One region of the Cobetia sp. PDI-23MA genome, then DNA from elsewhere that is predicted to be linked to it. Evidence: predicted binding sites of a transcription regulator. Region 1 holds the regulator's gene; the other holds the start of a gene.
The links. The regulator sigma-54, encoded in region 1, starts transcription at its own class of promoters, with help from an activator protein. The targets are predictions, from matches to a motif close to TGGCACNNNNNTTGCTNT.

Region 1 (3,412 bases):
AGTCGATGGGTTCACCGAGCTTCAGAAACGCAGCGATTGGCGTCTTGCAATGCGGGCTACGTGCATGGGGCACGGCCACACCGTGGCCGATGCCGGTCGATCCCAGTCTCTCGCGCCCGATCAGGCGCGAGAAGACTTCCTGGCTATCCAGGCTGGGAATGTTCTGTGCGATGAAGGTGCTGAAGAATTCAAGCACCCGCTTCTTGCTCCCCCCGGGGACACCGTAAAGGGTGCGCTCGGGGGGGAGGATCTGATCAAGTGTCATGGCTGAAGGTCAACGGGTCCCGGTGCCCTGAGCACGAGCCTGGGACTTTTCCTTGTGTTTGACCAGCTGGCGATCCAGCTTGTCGGCGAGCGCGTCGATGGCAGCGTACATGTTGGGGTCTTCTGCCAGGGCGTGGAGGTCAGCGCCTGCTGCGTGCAAGGTGCAGGCAGCCTGCTGGCGCTCCTTCTCGATCGACAGTGTCACCTGAACATTGGTGATGTTGTCGTAATGCCGTTCGAGGCGGGCGAGCTTCTCGTTGACGTAATCGCGGAGAGGATCGGTAAGTTCCACATGATGCCCGGTAATATTCACTTGCATGGACACGCTCCTTTATCCAGCGGGTTGCCATTCAATTGTAACCCTTTTTGACTACGAGCAAACCCTGATCGGACGCTCTGCAACAGGCTTGACGGCCGCCGTCTGGCGATGTTTTCGCGCCCTTGCCAGCGGCGTCAGATGTCGTGAGCGTCTGTACCGACAATGCCCAAGCTTTGCGCAAAGATCAACGCTGCGCTGCATCGTGGCTCAGTGCTTGTCTTCAACTCAATGAAGGGTAGCGGAATGGACTTCAAGGTCACGCTTGAAGGGTGGTGCATGAAAGGCGCGCAAGAAGGCGGGTTTTCGTCGCCAATCCCTGCATGTACGCCGCCTTTCAGGCGCCTGGGTTGCGTGGAGCAAGCAGCGTGCCAGAAGGATCACCGAGTGTCATCCCGGTGCAATACGGCCAAAAGTGACTTTAAAAACATGCGATTGACGGTAAATGATGCTGCCGGAATGATGGATTTTTGCCAACATCCTGCGCGCCGTCATGGGCCATGATGGGTCATTGACGAGTGGTTGACGGCATGACAGGGCGCGCAACAGGCGCGCCGGTGTCAGTAATGTCAGAGGCTGGTGAGAGAGAAAACCAGCGTCTGAGGTTGGCGGCGGCTGCCATTGTGGAGGTGAAAGCAGGGCATGGCAGCTGCAGGTGATGCCTCAGGCCAGACGCTTGCGCTCGCTGGAGGATGGGATGCCCATCGCTTCGCGATACTTGGCCACGGTACGGCGTGCGACCTCGATGCCATCGCTGGCGAGCAGATCGACCAGGCGTGAGTCGGAGAGAGGCTTGCGAGCCGGTTCTTCCGCAATCAGCTTGCGGATGCGGGCACGAATGGCGGTGCTTGAGTGGGCGTCGCCACTGCCGCTGCCACCGACCTGGCTCGAGAAGAAGAACTTGAGCTCGAAGACGCCGCGCGGGGTGTGGATGTATTTCTGGGTCGTGACCCGCGAGATGGTCGATTCGTGCATCTCGACCACTTCGGCGATGTTGGCCAGAATCAGTGGCTTCATGCCTTCCTCGCCTTGCTCGAGGAAGTCGACCTGGCGCGCCATGATCTCGCGGCCGACCTTGAGCAGGGTGTCATTGCGTGATGACAGGCTTTTCATCAGCCAGCGCGCTTCCTGCAGGTTGTCCTTGAGGAAGGTGTTGTCGGCGGACTTGTCGGCACGCTTTATCAGTGCGGCGTATTCCGGCTGGATGCGCAGCCTGGGCAGCGCTTCCGGGTTGAGCTCGACCTGCCAGCCGTGGCGGGTATGACGCACCAGCAGATCAGGGATCACGTAATCGCTGGCGGGCTCGCCCCAGGCGGATGCCGGACGCGGATCGAGCGCGCGCACCAGGCGGATGACGTGGTCCAGCTCGTCATCGTCAAGGCTCAGTCGGCGCTTGAGCAGCTTGCGGTCATCGTTGCCCAGTGCCTCGAGGAATTGACGTACCAAGCGACGCGCCTGCGCCAGCAGCGGCAGATCATCCGGCAGCAGCGCCAGTTGCAGCAGCAGGCACTCGCGCAGGTCGCGGGCGAAGACGCCGGTCGGGTCGAACTGCTGCAGACGCAGCAGTACCTGCTCGAGCTCGGAAGCCTTGAGACCGGGCAGGCCCTGGCCGCGCAGACCATCGACCAGCTCATCGAGTGACAGGCTCAGGTAACCGGCACCGTCGACGGCATCGATCAGACTCTCCGCCATCTGGCGTTCACGGCTATCGAGGTCGGTCATCGCCAGCTGCCAGCGCAGGTGGTCCTGCAGGCTCTCGACGCTTGTATTGCGATCGAAGTCCGGCCCTTCTTCGCTCCCGCTGCCACTGCCGGAGCTGGTCAGGCTACCGGCGTGGTCCTGATAGAGGTCCGACCAGTCGCTGTCGAGGGGGTATTCCTCGGGAATCTCGCTCGAGGAGTCGGCAGTGGAGATCTCGCTCGTATCCTGTGTCTCGATGACATCCAGCGACTCGTAGTCCTCGTCGAGCTCCAACATGGGGTTGGACTCGAGGGCTTGCTGAATCTCCTGACGCAGATCGAGCGTCGACAGCTGCAGCAGCTGGATCGCTTGCTGAAGCTGCGGCGTCATGGTCAGCGAGGTGCCGAGGCGGAGTTGCAGGGTGGGTTTCATGGAGTCAGTCAATTCACGGCAAAGGAACGTGCTTACTACGCTATACCGTGACTCGGGCCACTGACAAGTGGTTGCCGTGAATATTAAAGCAACTTGCATGCCATGTTTCCACCAAGGTGGTATGGACGTCATGCATGCGTCTGATGTCAGACATGAAAAAGCCGCTACGCGATAAAATCACGCAGCGGCTTTTGAAGCTTTCGCCTCCGGTGGGCTCAGCGCAGCCGCTGACCCTAGAGCGTGAACTCGTGGCCGAGGTAGACGTCGCGCACCTGCTGGTTGGCCAGGATGGAGTCCGCGTCACCGTGGGCGATGATCTGGCCATCGCCGACGATATAGGCGGTGTCACAGATATCGAGTGTCTCGCGCACGTTGTGGTCGGTGATCAGCACGCCGATGCCACGATCGCGCAGTTGGCGCACGATGCTCTTGATCTCTCCCACCGAGATGGGGTCGACGCCGGCGAAGGGCTCATCGAGCAGCACGAAGTCCGGCTCGGTGGCCAGTGCGCGGGCGATCTCGACCCGTCGACGCTCGCCACCGGACAGGCTCATGCCGGCACTGGCACGAATATGCGTGATGCTGAATTCCTCGAGCAACTCTTCAAGGCGTGCCTTGCGGCCATTGCGATCCAGGTCCTTGCGGGTCTCCAGAATCGCCATGATGTTGTCGGCTACCGACAGCTTGCGGAAGATCGACGCCTCCTGAGGCAGATAGCCG
Region 2 (3,412 bases), 890 kb from region 1:
CAAGGAGATGCGTTCCGAGCACCTGGAAGAACTGGCGGAGTTGCTGGCGAGTGCCGGAATCGAGGAAGACCCGGCCAGCTTCACGCGTTATGGATCTGCGCGTCAGCTCTATCACTTCAAGGTCGATAACGCCTCAGCCTACTGATCAGGATGCCCAACATGACCGACGAGACTCAAACACAGCCTTATAACCCGGCACTGCGCGAATCCGCGACCTTCGGCCGCGATGCCATCCATGAGATTCAGCGAGCGGCAGAAACGGGAATCTACGATATCCGTGGCTGGGGTGCCAAGCGCAAGGTGCCACATTTTGATGATCTGCTGTTCCTTGGTGCCAGCATGTCGCGCTATCCGCTGGAAGGCTATCGCGAGAAGTGTGAGACCGAAGTCGTGCTCGGCACGCGTCATGCCAAGAAGCCGGTCGTGATCAGCACACCGGTGACCATCGCCGGCATGAGCTTCGGTGCCCTGTCCGCCCAGGCCAAGGAAGCGCTGGGGCGTGGTGCCTCGGAAGTTGGCACCTCTACCACTACCGGCGATGGCGGCATGACCCCGGAGGAGCGCGGCCAGTCCTCGCGCCTCGTCTATCAGTATCTGCCGTCACGTTATGGCATGAACCCAGACGACTTGCGCAAGGCTGATGCCATCGAAGTCGTGCTCGGCCAGGGCGCCAAGCCTGGCGGTGGCGGCATGTTGCTGGGGCAGAAGATTTCCGAGCGGGTCGCGGGCATGCGCACGCTGCCGCAGGGCATCGACCAGCGCAGCGCTTGTCGCCACCCGGACTGGACCGGCCCGGACGACCTGGCGATCAAGATTGCTGAACTGCGTGAGATCACCGACTGGCAGGTACCAATCTACGTCAAGATCGGCGCGACCCGCACCTACTACGACGTGAAGTTGGCGGTGAAGGCGGGCGCGGATGTCATCGTGCTGGATGGCATGCAGGGCGGTACCGCCGCCACCCAGGATGTCTTCATCGAACATGTCGGCATTCCGACCATGGCCGCCATTCCTCAGGCCACTCAGGCACTGCAGGAAATGGGCCTGCACCGTGAGGTGCAGCTGATTGTCTCCGGCGGGATTCGCAACGGCGCCGATGTGGCCAAGGCGATCGCGCTGGGTGCCGACGCCGTGGCCATCGGCACCGCCGCCTTGATTGCGCTGGGCGACAACCATCCGCGCTACGCTGAGGAGTACAAAAAGCTGGGATCCGCCGCCGGTTTCTATGATGACTTCCAAGATGGCAAGTGCCCGGCCGGTATCTCCACCCAGGACCCGGAGTTGAGCCAGCGACTGGACCCGGCCGCAGCCGGAAAGCGTCTGGCCAACTACCTGCGTGTATTGACACTGGAAGCTCAGACTCTTGCACGTGCCTGTGGCAAGTCGCATCTCCATCACCTGGAACCGGAAGATCTGGTCGCCCTGAACGTGGAAGCCGCGGCCATGGCCCGGGTGCCGCTGGCGGGCACCAACTGGGTGCCGGGACAGGGTGGATATTGATGACATGATCTTTATTGTGCGTGTGCCATTGCGCATGTTTGATGTGGCAATGTGACCTGAAAATATCGAGTCATAAAAGCGCCTCACCCCTCCGGTGAGGCGCTTTCTTTTGTGCTGAGTCAAGCTAAGGAATCCGGCCAATATCATGCAAGCGAAAGCGCGTCAGAATGCTGACGACGGAGTAGCACATGGTGTCGTTTCGAATGAAAGGTCGTGATTTTATCAAGGCAGATTTTTTCTACTCTTTCAGGATGTTGTGGTTATTTAGTGAGGAAGATGTCAGGCGTAGAGGTTGGCTTGTTGAGTGAGGTTGAATCAGGGCGATAATGGTGAATACAAGCCGTGTTGCCTGAGCTTAGTGTTCTGTTTTGGTGCGTGAATATCTCCATTGGTCGTTCATATATGAAGTGGGGTTTTCAGGTGGTTTTTCGGGTGTGTAGGGCAATGTTTTTGCCGTCAATGGCACGAAATATGCTCAAGAAATGGAGTGGTAGTCGGATGCGCGTCATCGTCAAGACGGCGGCATTACAACAAGGACAATTTCTTGGAGCAGGGTCGTGTCATGAAAAGCCCGCAATCATCCTCTGTCACTGCCGGGATTCGAAGTCGGCAACACTATCCACGCATCGAGGCACTGCCCGATGCCCAACGCTATCTGGTGGCGTGTCAGTCTCCCGAGAGCCTGCCTGGCACTGGTGAGGCGGGGGGCAACGCCCGTCAGCAGCTGCAGTTGCATTGTCAGCTGATCAGTACGCTGCTCGATCAGCTCGGCAGCCACGAGGTGGGAGGCGCCGTGCAATCCGCCCCGGCAACAGAGGCGTTGCCCACGGGGCCCGCCGACAACGCCCGCCTGCATCGCTGGTATGACGTCGATGACCGCCCGAAGGCCTGCGACGCACTGGTCGGCGCCATCAGCGAGATCGGTGTCGCGGGGTGTCTAATCATCATCGGCAGTGAGCATTTCGTGTGGCAGATCGCCAATCTGGCTCAGCAGCAGGGGCTGCTGCTGGATGACATGGTGATGTTGCCGGTGGCGGCGCTGGGGCGGCATATGTTCTGCGTGCACTGTCAGCAAGTCAGTGAGCATGTCATCCACTCGCCGGCAGCCTGTGATGGCTGCGGTTTGATGCTGGAAGTGCGTGATCATTTTTCCAAGCGTCTCGGCGCCTACATGGGCGTGCGAATCGATGCGGAAGCCCCGGGAGAGATTCCCCCACAAGAGGAGGTGACGCCATGTCTCGCTTCATGAAGGCGCGGGTCGCCGCGGTCGATCAGCTCAGCAGCAGCGTGCGTCGGCTTACTCTGGTGCCTGCCGATGAGGCTTCCCCCTTCACGCCGTTCTCGCCGGGCAGTCATGTGGTGCTGGGCATTCCGGGAGAGGGGCGTGTGTGTCGCAACGCCTACTCATTGATCAGCCCGCCGGATGATCCCTCGCATTACTGCATCGCGGTGCGTCGGCAGCCGGTCTCGCGTGGTGGCTCCGAAGCCATCCATTCCCGCGTGCAGGTCGGCGATGAGCTGGAACTCAGCCCGCCGGCCAACCTGTTTCTGCCGCACTGGCAGGCACGCCATCACCTGATGCTGGCAGGGGGCATCGGCATCACGCCGTTTCTGTCCTACCTGCCGGAGCTTGAGCGACGTGACGCCAGCTGGGAGCTGCACCTGCGCAGTCAGGACCTCGACATCGCCCGCTTCCCGGAGGCCGCGCCCTATCTGGCAAGTGGCCACATCACCCAGCATCGTCTCGAACGCCCGAATCTGAAGGCCTTGCTGGCGCGACAGCCCGCCGGCACGCACGTCTACCTCTGCGGCCCGCAGGCCATGATCGATGCCGTGAAGGAAGCGGCACGCGAGCTGCACTGGAGTCTCGCGCGCATCCACCACGAGGTCTTTGCCGCCCCGGAACCGGGAA

Region 2: the regulator sigma-54 is predicted to act here: its motif matches at 1,961-1,978, upstream of AC5WNJ_RS07125 (dimethylamine monooxygenase subunit DmmA family protein).

Annotation. Positions count from the first base shown of each region.
Region 1 covers NZ_CM183352.1:769,514-772,925, forward strand. The annotation lists gene AC5WNJ_RS03290 (PTS sugar transporter subunit IIA) at 1-265, opposite strand, end outside; gene hpf (ribosome hibernation-promoting factor, HPF/YfiA family) at 275-583, opposite strand; gene AC5WNJ_RS03300 (RNA polymerase factor sigma-54) at 1,244-2,692, opposite strand; gene lptB (LPS export ABC transporter ATP-binding protein) at 2,926-3,412, opposite strand, start outside.
Region 2 covers NZ_CM183352.1:1,655,219-1,658,630, forward strand. The annotation lists gene AC5WNJ_RS07115 (protein glxC) at 1-145, shown strand, start outside; gene AC5WNJ_RS07120 (FMN-binding glutamate synthase family protein) at 160-1,500, shown strand; gene AC5WNJ_RS07125 (dimethylamine monooxygenase subunit DmmA family protein) at 2,063-2,749, shown strand; gene AC5WNJ_RS07130 (PDR/VanB family oxidoreductase) at 2,734-3,412, shown strand, end outside.